Regions from separate parts of the Paenibacillus sp. FSL R5-0407 genome, predicted to be linked through region 1. Evidence: riboswitches for the same ligand, from Rfam matches in the RefSeq annotation. Region 1 holds a riboswitch; each other region holds the start of a gene.
What was found. Region 1 has a riboswitch for cyclic di-AMP ahead of NYE70_RS03775 (hypothetical protein). Riboswitches for the same ligand answer to the same signal wherever they lie in the genome.
Positions count from the first base shown of each region.

Region 2: it holds a riboswitch for cyclic di-AMP, as region 1 does, so the genes downstream of both, NYE70_RS05490 (3D domain-containing protein) here and NYE70_RS03775 (hypothetical protein) in region 1, are expected to answer to the same signal.
Region 3: it holds a riboswitch for cyclic di-AMP, as region 1 does, so the genes downstream of both, NYE70_RS18660 (C40 family peptidase) here and NYE70_RS03775 (hypothetical protein) in region 1, are expected to answer to the same signal.
Region 4: it holds a riboswitch for cyclic di-AMP, as region 1 does, so the genes downstream of both, NYE70_RS00490 (APC family permease) here and NYE70_RS03775 (hypothetical protein) in region 1, are expected to answer to the same signal.

Region 1 covers NZ_JBBPAX010000001.1:773,648-777,845, forward strand. The annotation lists gene NYE70_RS03770 (Ig-like domain-containing protein) at 1-870, opposite strand, end outside; cyclic di-AMP (ydaO/yuaA leader) riboswitch at 1,150-1,388, shown strand; cyclic di-AMP (ydaO/yuaA leader) riboswitch at 1,506-1,679, shown strand; gene NYE70_RS03775 (hypothetical protein) at 1,850-2,263, shown strand; gene NYE70_RS25990 (potassium-transporting ATPase subunit F) at 2,290-2,367, shown strand; gene kdpA (potassium-transporting ATPase subunit KdpA) at 2,394-4,073, shown strand; gene kdpB (potassium-transporting ATPase subunit KdpB) at 4,093-4,198, shown strand, end outside.
Region 2 covers NZ_JBBPAX010000001.1:1,128,257-1,132,454, forward strand. The annotation lists gene NYE70_RS05485 (polysaccharide deacetylase family protein) at 33-860, shown strand; gene NYE70_RS05490 (3D domain-containing protein) at 911-1,600, opposite strand; cyclic di-AMP (ydaO/yuaA leader) riboswitch at 1,605-1,780, opposite strand; gene NYE70_RS05495 (amino acid ABC transporter ATP-binding protein) at 1,950-2,672, opposite strand; gene NYE70_RS05500 (amino acid ABC transporter permease) at 2,659-3,321, opposite strand; gene NYE70_RS05505 (transporter substrate-binding domain-containing protein) at 3,417-4,198, opposite strand, start outside.
Region 3 covers NZ_JBBPAX010000001.1:3,937,518-3,941,715, reverse strand. The annotation lists gene NYE70_RS18675 (M1 family metallopeptidase) at 1-180, shown strand, start outside; gene NYE70_RS18670 (hypothetical protein) at 248-1,078, shown strand; cyclic di-AMP (ydaO/yuaA leader) riboswitch at 1,300-1,434, shown strand; gene NYE70_RS18665 (C40 family peptidase) at 1,437-1,928, shown strand; cyclic di-AMP (ydaO/yuaA leader) riboswitch at 2,171-2,307, shown strand; gene NYE70_RS18660 (C40 family peptidase) at 2,312-2,785, shown strand; gene NYE70_RS18655 (GNAT family N-acetyltransferase) at 3,190-3,693, shown strand; gene NYE70_RS18650 (c-type cytochrome) at 3,856-4,198, shown strand, end outside.
Region 4 covers NZ_JBBPAX010000001.1:101,637-105,834, reverse strand. The annotation lists gene NYE70_RS00495 (5' nucleotidase, NT5C type) at 1-454, shown strand, start outside; gene NYE70_RS00490 (APC family permease) at 473-2,299, opposite strand; cyclic di-AMP (ydaO/yuaA leader) riboswitch at 2,459-2,649, opposite strand; gene pdxK (pyridoxine/pyridoxal/pyridoxamine kinase) at 2,901-3,716, opposite strand; gene NYE70_RS00480 (hypothetical protein) at 3,884-4,084, opposite strand.

The DNA of each region.
Region 1 (4,198 bases):
ATAAAAGGTGGTGATCGGATCGGAGCCGAAGGTTCCGGTATCATCGGCAAGCGCTTTTAACGCCGATTTGGAGCCCGGGTTCAAAAAGAGATTGTAGGCGGCTTTTTCCCAGATCCACATCGCACGGTCTTGCTTTTCAAGTGTAACCGGTTCGGGAGCCCAGTTCCCGGTATGAGCATAAACCGTAGTGCTCCGGCCTTCATTGCCGAATTCGTCGAAGGCCCTTGCCTCCAGACTGGAGGTCCGGTTACCGAGATTTTTGGCGTCCCATTTGAATTGATAGTGGTTCCCGGTTTGCTTTGCTTTCATCCATGGCCCGCCGTTGATTCGAATCTCTACCAGCTCAACGGAATTCTTGGCGTCGACGGTGATTTTTACAGGGACCGAGCCGTGGACGGTTTCATCGTCCGAAGGATTTGTAATCTTCACAACAGGGAGGCTGGCTTCGGGATTATTGACATACACCGATGTCGTAGCCGTGGAGATTCCATAACGAGACGAACTCTGCACTCCCTTGGCAATCAGCGAGATGTTGCCGTCGTATTTGGATACGTCGACATCCGCATACCAAGTGCCGCTTTCGGGTCCATTTAAGTCCTCTCTTACGGAGTTAAGCTGTTCGGTTCCATTAATAATCAATTTGATGTCATAAGTTTCGGTATACCCTCCCGTAACCCGCAGCCATCCCGGAGGTACCTGATCACCTTCCGCCGGAGAATCGATGGTCAGCATGGATTCGGCGTGAGCGTAGGGGATCTGAGCCACGAGGATAAAAGAGAAGCAAAGGAATAGAGAAGCAGTCAACCCTTTGAAAATCAATGAACCTACAACTTGATTCAATAAGGCTTTCTTTTGTTGACGAATCGGCATGAATACCCCTCGCTTTCTATCCGGAATAATTGTAAACGTTTACAATTGTATTGTAGCCGTAGTATTTTTCTTAGGGCAATAACCGTTTAATGACCTTTAATATAATGGAATGAAAAATGAAGCATTAAAGAGATATGACGTAAATGAGAGAGTTTAACCATTATGAAAACGCTCCCGTTTCATATAATTGGCAATTGCAAACTGTTTTTAACCGGTTGCCTGACTTTACTGGATTCGGCGCCGGAGTTATGATTCAATCCATGAAACAAATATAATACCATTTGTCGATCGCTGAATTTCCCGGCAACGGGAAAACGGGGGAACCAAATTGCGGCGCATCTATCTTGGCTCCTAGGCCAAGAAGCCGTTTCGTTCGTTTGCCGTCTTTAATGTGAGAGTTAAAGACCGCAAACGGACAGGGGTGAATCCCGGACGGAAACCATGGATTCCGTTCGGGTAGGGCGACTCTCACCGCCCGAATCCGACAGCTAACTTCGTAAGCGTGGATGAAGAGAGGATGGGTGAACTGTCAGCCGTATGAGTAGGCCACAGAGCGCCAAGGTGCCTCTGTGGTTTTTTATTGCCTAAATTGAAAAATTGACTGAAATTGTTATGAAAAATCGAAATGAAAAATAATGTCTTTTTCGCTGAATTCTGCGAACGCAGAAGCGGGGGAACCAACGAAACGCCGATCTGGGATCGGAACGTTTCATGGGGTGAATCGCCGGAAATATCCTTAATTTCCAGCGTAGGGCGACTCTCGCGCCCGAATCCGACAGCTAACCTCGTAAGCGTAATTGGGAGAGGCAACCGCCATAAGCTCACCATGGTTATGAACACCATGCCAGAAGCTGCGGAAAGGTTCCTTCCTTTCCTGCGGCTTTTTTGCTGTGCAAAGTACTGGATTGAGCTTACTAGTAAAGTCTACCTCACCAGGAGGAGCTTTAGGTCTTGCTATTATCTGAGGGAGGAAACAAAGGTGGAGGAAGATTGTATCCTCATTGCTGCGCCAAATCAGGCAGGGCTGAATTTTGTACGGCTGCTGTTGTCTAAGCGGCGGAATGTTGCGGTTCTCGTGAACAACAAAACTGAGGAGAAACGGGCTCGTAAATTGGGGGCGGTTCAAGTGATCCGGGTGAAGACGGAGGATGAAAAAACTTGGAGGATTCCCGAATTTCGGATCGGGAGGGTCTTTATTTTTGAAACTACGCTAACTTTAACATGTCGATATTTGCAGTTATGCCGTCAATGGACATCGAGTCCAATAATCGTGATTACGCCGGAGCGGCATCCGAGAATGATTTACAAGGGCCTTGGAGCGACTTATGTGATTCATTCCGGTTCCTGCGAGGTCGGATTTTTAGCAAACGGCATTCCGGAAACCGGGGATTAACAGGAATTAAAGGAGGGGGATACGCCATGATAGGGATCGGGTTGGTCGTCCTGTTCGTATTTCTTTATTTGATCTATGCCTTGATTCATCCTGAGAAATTTTAAAAAGCCTACTTTTGAGGGGGATCCCAATGGATTTAGTGCAAATGTTAGTTGTGATCGGCGTCATCATTGTACTGGTGAAACCGCTGGGCACTTATTTATACCATGTGTTTTCCGGGGAATCGAACCGTACCGACAACATATTCGGAGGTTTCGAAAGACTGATCTATAAGCTGGTCGGTTTCAAACGCCGTGAAGGCATGAGCTGGAAAAAATACGCCTTTAGCATGATTGTGACGAACGTCGTTCTGGTGGGAGTAAGCTATTTGGTTCTGCGGATTCAACAGTTTCTTCCCTTGAATCCTAATGGGATGGGAAACATGGAATCGTCGCTTTCATTCAATACGGTCATCAGCTTTATGACCAATACGAATCTACAGCATTATAGCGGAGAGTCGGCCCTGTCTTATTTCTCTCAAATGGCCGTCATTACGATGATGATGTTTACCTCAGCCGCCAGCGGCTTGTGTGTAGCGATATCATTTATCCGCGGTTTGACGCAGAGAGGGCAAACGATAGGAAACTTCTTTGAAGATTTTATTAAAGCACATGTCCGTGTATTTCTGCCGTCAGCTTTGCTCGTTACCTTAATTCTCGTGGCACTGCAGGTTCCACAGACGTTGGACCCGACCTTGACGGTTCATACGCTGGATGGCGCGTTGCAGCGAATTTCGATGGGGCCCGTCGCCTCGCTCGAGTCGATCAAGCATTTGGGGACGAACGGCGGGGGATTTTTCGGAGTGAACTCCGCACATCCGTTTGAAAATCCGAACGGTTTGAGTAACGCCGTGGAAATGTGGTCGATGTGGATGATGGGTGCTGCATTGCCATACACATTCGGATTGTTCGCCAAGAATAAGAAACAAGGCTGGGTCATTTTCTCCGCCATGATGATTCTATTTCTCGTCTTTTTATCCACCGTCTATTTCTCGGAAAAAGCGGGGAACCCGGCAATCAACGCACTGGGTATCGATGCTGCACAAGGAAGCATGGAAGGGAAAGAAGTTCGCTTTGGGATCGCCGGATCCACGCTGTTTACCACTGTAACGACGGCCGCTACGACAGGGAGTGTCAACAATATGCATGATACTTTAACGCCGCTCGGCGGGATGGTTCCGTTGGTTCAAATGATGCTGAACGTCGTATTCGGCGGAAAAGGCGTCGGCCTTATGAACATGATGATGTACGCCATTCTAGGTGTGTTCATTTGCGGCCTGATGGTCGGCCGGACGCCGGAATTTCTGGGCCGCAAAATCGAGGCCAAGGAAATGAAGCTGATCGCCATTGCGATATTGGCGCATCCGTTTATCATTCTTGTGCCGACTGCGATCAGTTTTATGACGGATCTGGGGCAAAGTGCAATCACGAACCCCGGTTTCCATGGTTTATCTCAGGTGCTGTACGAATACACTTCCTCTGCCGCAAATAATGGGTCCGGCTTTGAAGGACTGGCGGACAATACACCGTTCTGGAACATTACGACCGGGCTGGTCATGTTGTTTGGGCGTTATGTTTCCATCATAGCCTTGCTGGGCGTTGCGGGTTCCTTGATGTCCAAGGAGCCGATTCCGGAAACGATCGGTACCTTACGTACCGACAACCGCCTGTTCGTCGGCATATTGATTGGAACGGTGCTCCTTATCGGTGCGCTCACTTTTTTACCGGTCATTGCTATGGGCCCGGTTGCCGAGTTTTTAACTTTAGGATAAGCGAAAGAGGGGTTAAAGGATGTCGAACAGTCGTAAAACTATGCTTACTGGTCCAATCATTCGTAAGGCTGCGGCGGAAAGCCTGGTCAAGTTGAATCCGGCCACAATGATGAAAAATCCCGTCA
Region 2 (4,198 bases), 350 kb from region 1:
TACGGTTTCCGGGTAAAAGGAGAGGATTTGCTATGTCTAGATCGACCAAACGGCGGATGATCTCCGCTGGAATCTGCGCCGTCATGACGGCTTTGTTTTGCTGTATCCTCTGCTTATTCCCCGACTCCTCCAATGCGTTTACTACGAAAGGCCCCTTAACAGAGGATACTGATTCATTGGATACCGCACCTGCTTCCGCAAAGCCCTTAAATCTGGGAGAGCTTCGGCGAAAATATTCCGAAACCTTTAAATTCCGCGGTCCAGAAGTGAAACAGATCGCCCTGACTTTTGACGATGTGCCCGATCCGCGGTTTACGCCCCAGGTATTGGCTGCACTTCGCAAAGAAGGAGTCAAAGCGACTTTTTTCGTCGTCGGGCACCGGGCGAAGAAGCATCCGGAGCTGCTGAGGGCCATTCACCGGGACGGCCACATCATCGGCAACCATTCCTTTAGCCATGCTTTGTTCAAAAACCGCTCGCGAAGTCAGTTTCAAAACGAAATTTTGCGAACCGAGAATATTATCGCTAATCTCGTTGGTTATCGGCCCAAGTTGATACGCCCGCCATATGGAGAAATTAACGAGGAACAAGTTAAGTGGGCCAAGAAAAGCGGTTATATTATCGTGAACTGGAATGTCGATTCGCTGGATTGGAAAGGACTCGATTCGGAGAAGGTGAAACAGAACGTCCTCAAGGCCGCAGGCCCGGGTTCTATTGTATTGCAGCATGCCGGAGGGGGAACGGGGTCGGATTTATCCGGAACGATTCAGGCGCTGCCTGAGATCATTCAGACGTTGAAAGCAAAAGGCTATCACTTTGTGACTCTTCCCGAGCTTCTGCAAACGAAGAAGTACAAATAACGGAGAGTAGGAATTAAAAAAGCAGCTCCCTTGGGAGCTGCCGCATTCAATTATTTATCTAAAATATACAATTTAACGTCCTGAAATCCGAACTCATTAACGGTTTGCGGGCTGCCCGGAATGAATATATCAATGCGGTTCCCTTTGATCGCGCTGCCCTGATCGGTTGCGGTCGCAACGAAGGCGTTTTTCGGCAGATTGGAATGGCTATGTCCCGTAACAAGCACTTTAGTGCCCATAGGAATTACTTTCGGGTCAACGGCGATCGTCCCCAACTGCAACGGTTTGCCGAAGTAATCAACGGCTCCCCACTTTCCGTTCTCGCTCGCTGCGGAAGAATATGCCGTAGCCTTAACCTCCACGGTTTTGGAGTAAGAGAAATTCTTGCCCCAAGCCTCTACGGTCTTATCCGCACTTGAGACTTTTACGGCTGATAACGGCTGAGGAATTATGTTTTCCTTTGCGCTTGCAGAAGCTGTTGACATAAGGGCTTTGGATCCTTCTCCAGGGATAACGATATCCAGGCCGCCGTAAATATTCGATGCTTTGATGGATGGATTCGCTGTAATCAGCTTGTTCATATCCACGCCGTATTGTTTAGCCAGAAGGTAAAAGGTGTCTCCTTCCTTCGCTTTATGTATCGAATCCGCATGGACAGGTACCGACTGCAAAGCTCCTGCCAATCCGACTGCAATAATTGTCGCCTTAACGGCGCGTGCTAATTTAGTATGCTTATTCATGATGTCCTCCTTCTACTATCGCCTGCGGAGTTAGTTGTCGGGTTAGGGAAAAAAGGATAGGCCCCTGCGCATTTACTTCGCTTCACCCCAAGATAGCCATGTTCTCGTCATTGGACGGGTACAGCTAATCGGAAAATCGTCCCCCGCACCTGCGCTGGCAGGTTTTGGCCTAATCAATATATCACAATTTTGTAACCAATAGGGCAAGCAAATGTTTCCATGATGCGTTAAGCAGCAGCCAATCAGACTATTTTCACCGATGATGTGATTACAATTCTGTAAAAGCGATCGAACTCAAAAAAAACCGCCGGAGCGTTCTCCGGCGGTTCATTCATGTTATAGAGTTAAGTTACAGCACTTTACTGAGAAAATCCTTGGTCCGCTGATTCTTCGGCGAACCGAAGACCTCCTGCGGAGTCCCTTGCTCCATAATGACACCCTGATCCATAAACAGAATCCGGTCCCCAACTTCGCGGGCAAAGCCCATTTCATGCGTGACGATGACCATCGTCATCCCCTTGTCGGCTAGGTTCTTCATCACGTCCAGCACCTCTCCGACCATCTCCGGATCAAGCGCGGAGGTCGGCTCATCGAACAGCATCACATGCGGCTCCATAGCGAGCGCGCGAGCAATCGCGATCCGCTGCTTCTGTCCGCCCGACAGCTGGGAAGGATAAGCGTCCCGCTTGTCTTCCAGTCCGACCGTGCGCAGCAGGTCCATGGCCAAAGCTTCCGCTTTGTTCTTTTCGATTTTTTTTACACGGATGGGAGCCATAGTGATATTATCGATCACATTTTTATGCGGAAACAAATTAAACTGTTGGAATACCATTCCCATTTTTTCGCGGGTTTTGTTGATATTGTGGCGTTTTCCGGTAATGGATTCCCCTTCGAAAGTGATCTCGCCCTCGGTTGGTTCCTCCAGCAGATTCAAACAGCGGAGAAAGGTACTCTTCCCCGAGCCGCTGGGGCCGATCACAACGACGACCTCTCCTTTGGCGATTTCCAGGTCGATCCCCTTCAAAATGTGAAGCTGGCCGAACTTTTTATGCAAATTTTTAACGGTGATCACTGGCTTTCAACTTCCTTTCGAACAGACCCAAAATACGGGACAGTGTGAATGTCAGAATAAAGTACATAACCGCTACAATCAGATACGGCGTCATGCCGTCGTAAGTGATCGTGACCACAGCACCGGACTGGAACATCAGCTCCGTAATACCGATAAAGGATACGATCGAAGATTCCTTAATAATCGTAATAAACTCATTCCCGATTGCGGGCAGCACCGACTTGATCGCCTGCGGAATAATGATAAAACGCAAGGACATCCAGCGATTCATGCCTAGGGACCGAGCTGCTTCTCCTTGCCCCCGGTCTACGCCCTGGATCCCGGCACGGAATATTTCCGCAAGGTAGGCCGAGCTGTTGATCGAAAGCGTGATCGCTCCGGATTCAATCGGGGAGAAGTTGACATTGAACGCCGTCGAAAAACCGTAATGAATTATTAAGAGCTGGACCAACATCGGCGTTCCCCGTAAAAATTCAACCCAAGCATGGCCGATAAACCGGACAATTCTCCACGGGGCCATCCGCAAGAGCGTAACAAGCAGGCCCAAAATAAAACCGCAAAGAACCCCCAGAGCCGCCAGTAGCAGCGTATACTGCAGACCGGTCAAAAAATAGCTGCGGTACTCCCAAAACATTGTAAAAAGCTCCATGTCCCAATCATTCCTCCTATTTTACCTCAAAAGCCTTGACAAAAAAACAGAAAATAGCGAATAGGCTCCGCTATTTTCTGCAAATCGGTCACCGGTTATTTTTCAGCAAGTGCGCTTGCTTCGGTAACGAACTTATCGATCGAACCGTCTCCGATCAGACGATCCAATGTGGCGTTGACCTGGTCAAGCATTTCCTTGTTGCCTTTCTTCACGCCGACGACATAGCCTTCGTCCTCGGTTACCGGTTTGGCGTCCGTAATGCTGATGCCTTCTACGTTCTTGACGAAAGATTCGGCCACAGGGCCTTCGATAATCGCCACATCAACGCGTCCCGATTTCAGTTGCATGATGATATCGTTTATTTTTCCAAGAGAAGTCAGCTTGGCGCCTGTGATCGTCTTGGCAATGTCTTCTTGAATGGAGCCCTTCTGTACGCCGATCTTCAGACCTTCCAATGATTCCATTGTGTTGTATTTATCTTTGTCCTTGGTCGCGGATACGACCGACTGCTCCGCTTTATAATAAATTTGGGACAAGTCGACTTGCTTCGCGCGTTCCGGTTTCGGGCTGAGACCCGAAATGACGAGGTCCACACGGCCGCTGTCCAATTCATTCAGCAGGGAGTCGAAAAGCATATCCTTGAATTCCACTTCGGCTCCAAGATCCTTCGAGATTTCCTTGGCGATCTCAACATCGAAACCGACGATTTCATTGTCACCATTCTCATTTTTGATTTTAAATTCGTAAGGCGGGAAATCCGCGCTCAATCCTACGATCAGCTTTTTGGAAGCCGTACCGGTATTGGCCGATCCTTGACTTTCATTAGCCGGAGTGTTTCCGCCCGCATTGTTTTTATTTTGTCCGCAAGCGGCAAGCA
Region 3 (4,198 bases), 3.2 Mb from region 1:
AAGCTGCAATATAAAGAACCCCTGGAATGGGTCCGTTTGGATCCCGAGTATTCCTTGGTGCTTGAGAACAAGCATATCAACAACTTTATTAAGGCCGAGGTCAAGGAACCTGTCAGCACACGTGCTTCTTTAAGCATCACCAAGCTGCTGGAATCCCTGCTTGGCACTCTGTTCTGGTAGGCTGGACGAACAAGAATAAGGCTTATTCATAGCAGTAATGCTCACAAAACTTTTAGGAGGGAAAGTTATGACCTATGTACGAAATGGATGGGGGCTTGTCAGGAGCCAGTTTCCCTCTGTGATCATCCTGTTCCTGTACCAGCTGCTCTGGGGGCTGTTTCTGTACCGTCTGATCCATTCGGCGGTTGTGGCCGTACTGTCCAGGTACCCGGATACGCCCCCGAATGAACTGAACCGGATTCTATACTTGATCGAAGGGCAATTCGAATTGAAGCACAATCCGGAGATTCACCAGTATTTCTGGCTGCTAATCGGGATGATTGTTCTCCGTCTATTGCTGACGCCGCTGTTCCAGGCGGGTATTCTCTACGGTCTGGTTCCCGCCGAGACCCGGGCGTCCGGACTTCCCTTCTTCCGGGGAATGAAGGAATTCTGGAAGCCCGTCACTCTCTTCTTTCTGTTGGAGCTCGCGCTGCTCTCCCTGCCGGGAATTTGGATCGTCCCGGACCTATACGCCCTCTTGCCCCGTCTCCTTACGTCAGGCGACAGGCTCGCTCCCCTTTTGACCCTTTGTGGATATTTGCTGGGGTGGGTGGTTTACGGTTGGCTTGTCCGGCAAATCCTGCTGTTCGCCCAGTTCGGGTATCTGTTTAAGGCCGGCGTCTGGGGCTCCCTGATGCTGAGCATGAGGTATCTATTGCCGGGGATCGCCATTTCCCTTATTCTCGGAGCTGCCGGCGCCGCCTTGTTCCTTTTGTTCGGAACGGCCTCCTGGATTTGGACAGGACTGATTGCTTTAATTCTGCAACAAACCTATCCTTTCATTCGCAGTCTATTTCAAATTTGGACTCTAACCTCTCAATATCAGCTTTGGCATACCAAATCACAAAAAAGTTAATTTTTTTTCATCTTTATCCTTCCTTGTGCCACAAGGCCTCCGAGCTTATTCGGGGGTCTTGTCCTGCGTTTTCCCCTCTCAAACTCGCTAAATAACCATTGCCAAAATATACTGGCCTTTGTTACAATAACAACAGCACAATTTCAGTAACAGTTTTGTAATTATTTTTGTCACTATTAGCAGGAGTCTTCTGCTGGGTGTCGAATAAGTAAGTAGTCAGGTGTAAATTACAGCCGAATTCCCTTCACGGGGAACGGGGGAACCACTTTGGGTGAATTGATCTCGCAAGAGAGGGATCATAGGGGACCTTCAACCGAATCCTTAAGCTAACCTCGTAGGCATTGGAAGGAGCATTTCCTTGAAAAAACAGTTAACCGCAGCAGCCGTAAGTCTTGCAATACTTTTCTCCATCGGAACTGGTAGCGCTTTCGCAGATTCCAAATTGGACACCACGATTGAAAAAGCTCTGGGAAGCGATTATGTTTCCGGCGGAACTACCACCTCTGGCTTTGACTGTTCCGGATTCACTATGTATGTCTTTTCGAAAATCGGAATTAAATTGCCGCACCAATCAGGCTCCCAGTACAAGATGGGAACCGCTGTAGAGAAGAAAGAACTGATCGCTGGCGATCTGGTGTTCTTCAACACTTCAGGCAAAGGTGTGTCTCATGTTGGTGTTTACGTCGGTGACGGCAAGTTTGCTCATGCTTCCTCCTCCAAAGGAGTTATCATCAGCAAATTGAGCGATAAATATTATGTCGAGCGCTATGTTGGCGCCAAGCGCATTATGAGCACTGATAAGTTCGAAGAAGTTACAAGCGATACTCAAGATCATGATGATGTAGAATAGTAACGATGAAGCCCGCAGAGATTCTTTATGGATCGCAATCTGCGGGTTTTTTCTTTTATTTAAACCGTCGTCCTAGGAAACATTACCCGGAGAGGACGGGATATACAGGACAAATCAACTTATTTATTCAAAAATAACAAAACAAACTTGCAAACCCGCGTTGATGTTTGGTAAAATGACCAGAGTAAATGGTAACAACTTTGTAATCACTGTTGTAACGTCGTAATTTTTCGGGTGCATTCAACAAAGACTAGCCGAATTCCCGGCACCCGGGAAACGGGGGAACCACATTGGGTGAATTGATTTCGTTACATAGGGATCATAGGGAACCTTCAACCGAATCCTCAAGCTAACCTCGCAGGCCTTGGAAGGAGTTTAACATCTTGAGAAAGACATTCGCAGCAGCAGCAACGAGTTTAGCTATTTTGTTCACCATGGGGACAGGAAGTGCCTTTGCGGACACCACATTGACCAGCGTCGTTAAATCCGTGTACGGAACACCTTACAAATACGGAGGCGTCACGACCAACGGTTTTGACTGTTCCGGATTTACAAGATACGTGTTCAAGAAAATGGGCGTCGATCTTGCCCGCGTCTCTACCGCCCAGTACAAGCAAGGTACCCCAGTGGCCAAGAGCCAGTTGAAAGCGGGAGACCTCGTATTCTTCAACACCCTGGGCAAAGGTAAAGTGTCCCATGTGGGCGTCTACCTGGGAGACGGAAAATTCGCTCATGCCTCTTCTTCCAAAGGAATCAGAACAGACAAATTAAGCAACACTTACTATAAAACACGTTATGTCGGGGCAAAAAGAATTTTGAGCGCAGACAGCTATTCCAGCTTTGCCAAAGAATCCTGATCACCCCTGATAGGCTGAGGCCCTCACCTCAATAGCTCGCTTGACCGCACTTGATTCTTGCCGGAATCAACGCGGTCTTTTTTCTTTCCTTCATCTTATTCATATAACGAAGGAATCGATCAAAAGGTTTCTTGGATAAAACCCATTCCAAAAATATTTTTTCCGTTCTCGTTCTCTAACACTCCATATCCTATCTTCCCTATATCCAAAATTTACCCGTTATGCGGATGCCTAAACAGGAAATTTTTAATTTACGCATTTTTTTTGCCTGCCTTCGATTTCTGGCCCCTCTTCCTCCACAAAGCCTTTACAACCAATAAAAATCCCGTTAGAGTGAGGTTAAAAAGAACTACAGCCATATGGGTAGCCGCATAGGCATTCCTATCGTTTAAGGAGGCGCAAAAATGGAAAAACCAATCGCACCATTTCGAATCGTACCCATGGAAGAAAGCCATGGCGCAGATATCAGTACTTGGCGTTACGATTCTCCCTACGATATTTATAGCTGGCTTCCCTGGGAACAGATGAAGGCGCTCGATGTGGAATTTGGGAATCCCGTTTTAAGGGCCCAGCAGTACGTCTCTTTGCTGGATCAGCAGGAGGAGCTTGCCGGATTCGCCCAGTACTTTCCTATGGAGGGCGTTACACGGCTTGGCATCGGTATGAGACCTGATTTATGCGGCCACGGGCTGGGTAAGACCTTTGTGCTGACAATCGTCGAGGAGGCCCAGCGGAGAAAGCCTAAGGATGTAATTGACCTGGAAGTGCTCACATGGAACACACGGGCGATCCGGGCTTACCAGAAGTCCGGCTTCGTGATTACCGATCTGTACGAGAAAATGACTCCTGGCGGCATTTCCAAGCCATATTACTGCATGGTGTTTCGCGGAAAACCCTCCGAGGCGTAAAAAAACATCCCCTTAATGAGACGTCTATGATTAATCACACATGATTTTAACGTATTTTTCGTATACTACAAATAATTCGTTACTTTTTTTGACACAAATGCTATGATCACGGGGCATGTTCAGCTATAATGGAAGGTAGCTTACATAGGAGGGACGATTGAAATGCAGAAGTGGATCATGAGCGGAATACTCATCGTGGCGTGCGCCTTCGCAGCCGTGTTAATGTTTACATTACCCGGTAAAGATCAGGTGGCCCAGGAAGAAAAGCCGCAAATGCCTGCGGTTACTGTAAGCGCAGAGCAAGCCGAAGCTACGGTTAAAGCCAACTGTATTTCCTGTCACGGGACTGATTTGCAAGGCGGAGCCGGTCCGAATCTGCAAAAAATTGGATCCGAGCTGTCGGCGGAACAGTTGTACGGCATAATTACTAAAGGAAAAGGCGGAGGCATGATGCCTTCCTTCAAAGATAAATTGAAGGACGAGGAAATCGCCAACGTCGCTATGT
Region 4 (4,198 bases), 670 kb from region 1:
TCCGTTGACCATGGAGCAAATCATCAGCTTTGATCTTAGCGGCATTTGGCATCCTGCATGCACGGACGACATTTTCTTCGGCAGGCCCGGCCTGTACGAAGAGCTTGAAATTTTTGACGAGTATACGATTGAAGAGGTGAAGCGGATGACCGTCGATTACGACGTCATCGTCGTGACGGCCGCCCGCCCGGCATCGGTTCCGGAAAAATGGAGATGGCTGCAAATGCATATGCCTTTCATTCCATTCGATAACTTCTTCGTCGCCAAGCGCAAATACTTGCTTGATTTTGACTTGTTGATTGACGACGGCCCCCATAATCTGATCGCGGCCAAGGAAGCGGGCAAACAGACCATTATGATCCCCCGTCCTTGGAATGCGCCGGTTCAGCAGGACTTTATTCTAAAGGATTCATGGCAAGGCATGAACGAGCTGGTAGGGCAAATTCTGACTTGATGGTCAGATGAAAAGATCTTATTTTTTGAAATGATAAGGAACCGTGGTTACGATCAAATCCCTCCGGTATAGCAAAAAGGCGCGGATTAGCAAGCTGGACTGATTATGCAGGGCGTTATGCCACCGTTTCTTCGGTATGAATTGGGGAATCAGAACGGTTACCCGGAAATTCATTTCCTTGGCCTTATGCTCCACGGTATCGATGAACTTCGTCAGCGGCTGGATAATGCTCCGGTATTGGGAATACAGCGTAACCAGCCGAATTTCAGGGTGCCACTGGTTCCATTTCTCCTCAAATTGCTTTTCCGCCTCTTTATCGAACGCCACATATACAGCGATGATCTGATCCGGAGACAACGATTTCGCGTAATTCAGCGTATTTTCCACTACATGCGTAATTCCCGCTACGGGAATTACCATGACATTCCCCTCGATCGCTAGTGGCTGTTCGCATGTAGTGATCCGCAATTGATCCCCCACAGCTTCGTAATGACGGTTGATTTTATGAAATACATAAACGATCGCCGGCAAAAAGATTAACGCAGGCCAGACTTGCGGAAATTTCGTAATGAAAAAAATCATCATGACCGTAAAGCTGATTAAAGCCCCGATCGCGTTTATCGTTAATTTCAATCCCCAGCCCGCCGGTTTTTCCCGGAACCATTTCACAAGCATACCGGTTTGCGCCAGCGTAAACGGGATAAATACGCCTACCGCATAGAGCGGAATCAAATGCTCGGTCTGTCCTTTAAAAACGATGATCAGCAGGATTGAGGCCACCGCCAAAAAGACGATTCCGTTAGAATAACCGAGACGGTCTCCGCGAACGGTGAACATACGCGCGATATATTTGTCTTTCGCCAGGTTCACGGCCAAGAGCGGAAATGCCGAGTATCCGGTATTGGCGGCCAGCACCAGAATCATCGCGGTGATCCCTTGAATCAAATAATACATGATCCCCCGGCCGAAAGTAGCTGAAGCGATCTGGGACACGACGGTTTCCTCCGCTTTAGGAGAAATACCGTAATAATAAGCCAACGATACGATCCCCGTAAACAAAAGCGCCAGCAGAACGCCCATGGCAGCCAATGTTTTGGAGGCATTCTTGGGAGCCGGATCCTTGAAGTTAGGAATGGCGTTAGAAATCGCCTCGACACCTGTCAAAGCCGAACTCCCCGAGGCAAATGCCCGCAAGAGCAGGAACAGCGTAAGGCCTGTCACCGGTGTCCCCATCGGTGTATGCAGGTTGGCCGGAACTTCGCCCATTGCAATTTGATATAGTCCCGCCCCAATAGTGATAAATATAACAAGCACGAATAAGTAAACCGGATAAGCCAGGATGGAAGCCGATTCGGTAATACCGCGCAAATTGAGTACCGTGATAACAACCACTAAAAGGCATGCTATAAGTACGTTATGTGAATGCAGCGACGGAAAAGCTGAGGTGATCGCATCCGTCCCCGCAGAAATGCTGACCGCAACGGTTAAAATATAATCCACCAGCAGCGCGCCGCCGGCTAAAAGACCGGAGTTTACCCCCAAATTTTCCTTGGAAACAACATAGGCTCCTCCGCCATGCGGATAGGCATAAATCACTTGTCTGTAAGATAAAACGAGAGCCAGCAGCAGCACCAGAATTCCCGCGGCAATCGGGATGGAGTACCAGTAGGCGGCCGCGCCGAGCGTCATCAGGACGAGCAGAATCTGCTCCGGTCCGTAGGCTACGGAGGACAAGGCATCCGATGAAAGGATCGCCAGGGCTTTCGTTTTGTTTAATTTTTGTTCGCCGAGTGCGGTTGACTTCAGCGGCTGACCGATGAGCACTCTCTTGATTATCGAAAACATAGATGCAACACCACCGTGCTTTATTTTTTGCAAATTCAAAGGCTGATTATGATTAAATATTTTGGTAAATCGTCTCATTTGGAGACTTTTTGGACAGCAAAAAACCACAGAGGCAAGACCCCCTGCGGTCCATGAGTGCTTTACATGGGCACAGTATCATTCCTCTCTCGGACTACGCTTACGAGGTTAGCTGTCGGATTAGGGTGGCGAGAGTCACCCCTCCGCGGCATGTTCTGCATGACATGCTGCGGATTCACCCCTACCGTTCGTTTCGGCTGGCTTTGCCTGTTACGCCCGGCATTCGGTTCCCCCGTTTTCCCGTATTACGGGAAATTCAGCGAATCAAGAATATCAAATCCACGAATGAATATTACGCCTGCTCTCATTTTCTGTAAATCCCGAAATTTGCGTTGAATCGCTTCTATTTGTTGTAAAAGAGTACGATAAAACGCTTACTTCCATCACTTTCATTTATTATCCTTCATTATTGAGCCCGCATTAACGCGCAACATAAATCATCGTATTAATGCCGAATACAACAAAAAAAGACCGGCCTCCATTCCTGGAAACCGGCTTGTCCTGATTCATTCTATATGTCAGCCTACTCGCCGTTCAAACGGTATCCTCCATGGAATACCGGTCCCACATATTCGTTAAAGGCATACCCCGAACGAATGGCCGCCGTTACGAATTTTTTCGCTTTAACTACGGCTTCCTTTACAGTTAAGCCGCTGGCCAGTCCACCTGTTACGGCAGCCGCAAAAGTACAACCGGCTCCATGGTTATGTGCGGGTTCGATCTTTTCCGTCTCCAGAACCTCAAATTCCTCGCCGTCATAGAACAGGTCGATCGCTTTGTCGCCTTCCAAGGCTTTGCCGCCTTTAATGACTACGTAAGCCGCTCCGCGTTCATGAATGATCTTCGCTGCTTTCTTCATGTCATCCACGCTGGACAAACGCCCCAAACCGGAAAGCACACCGGCTTCGAACAAGTTTGGCGTAACAACCGTAGCAAGCGGTAGCAGCAAATCGCGAATCGCATCCGCGCTCTCCGGATTCAAAACTTCGTCTTCCCCTTTGCAGACCATGACCGGGTCGATGACCACATTTTGTTGGTTATGCTGCTTAATGCATTTCTCAACGACTTCTATAATAGGCACGCTGCCCAGCATCCCCGTCTTCATAGCTTGCACCGGGCCGCCCGCAAACACGGTCTTCAACTGCTCGGCCACCAGATTGGCGTCTATCGGGTACACGCTATGATGCCATCCGCGGTCCGGATCCATCGTAACAATGGTAGTCAATGCGCTGAGTCCGTAAGTTCCGTATTCTTCAAATGTTTTCAAGTCTGCCTGTATCCCCGCGCCGCCGCTGGAGTCACTGCCGGCAATAGTTAGCGTTTTAAGAATGGTTGACATGATCAAATGCTCCTTTACGAAAAACTAAAGTGCTTCCGGCCTCTATTGTAGCATTATTTTCAGAAACTCAGTGAATTATTTACGCATTTACATAGCCCGGAAACAAAAAAAGTATGGAGCAAGTAATCCTTGCTCCATACTTTCCACTGATATGGTCTATAGCCAGCTTATTTCACGACGATCTGGTTTGCGGCATCGATTCTTTCCTGGGATGCGTTGAAGCATTTCTTGCAGACTTTAAGAGCCTGACCGGAACTGCTCATCTTCGTATAAAGCAGTTTAATCCGCGTGCTTCTGCATACGGGGCATGTCCCCCGGCCTCTGGAAGGAAGAATCCACAAAGCTTTCCCCCGCTTTGATTTAGACATAAGAAATCACCTTCGCCTCTATGTTATTTGCTTGTTTTTCTATGTATATCGGGAAGGCCGGCCGAACATGCCTAAATATTTCCGGTCCTTCCCTATATCATTCCGAATTCCGTA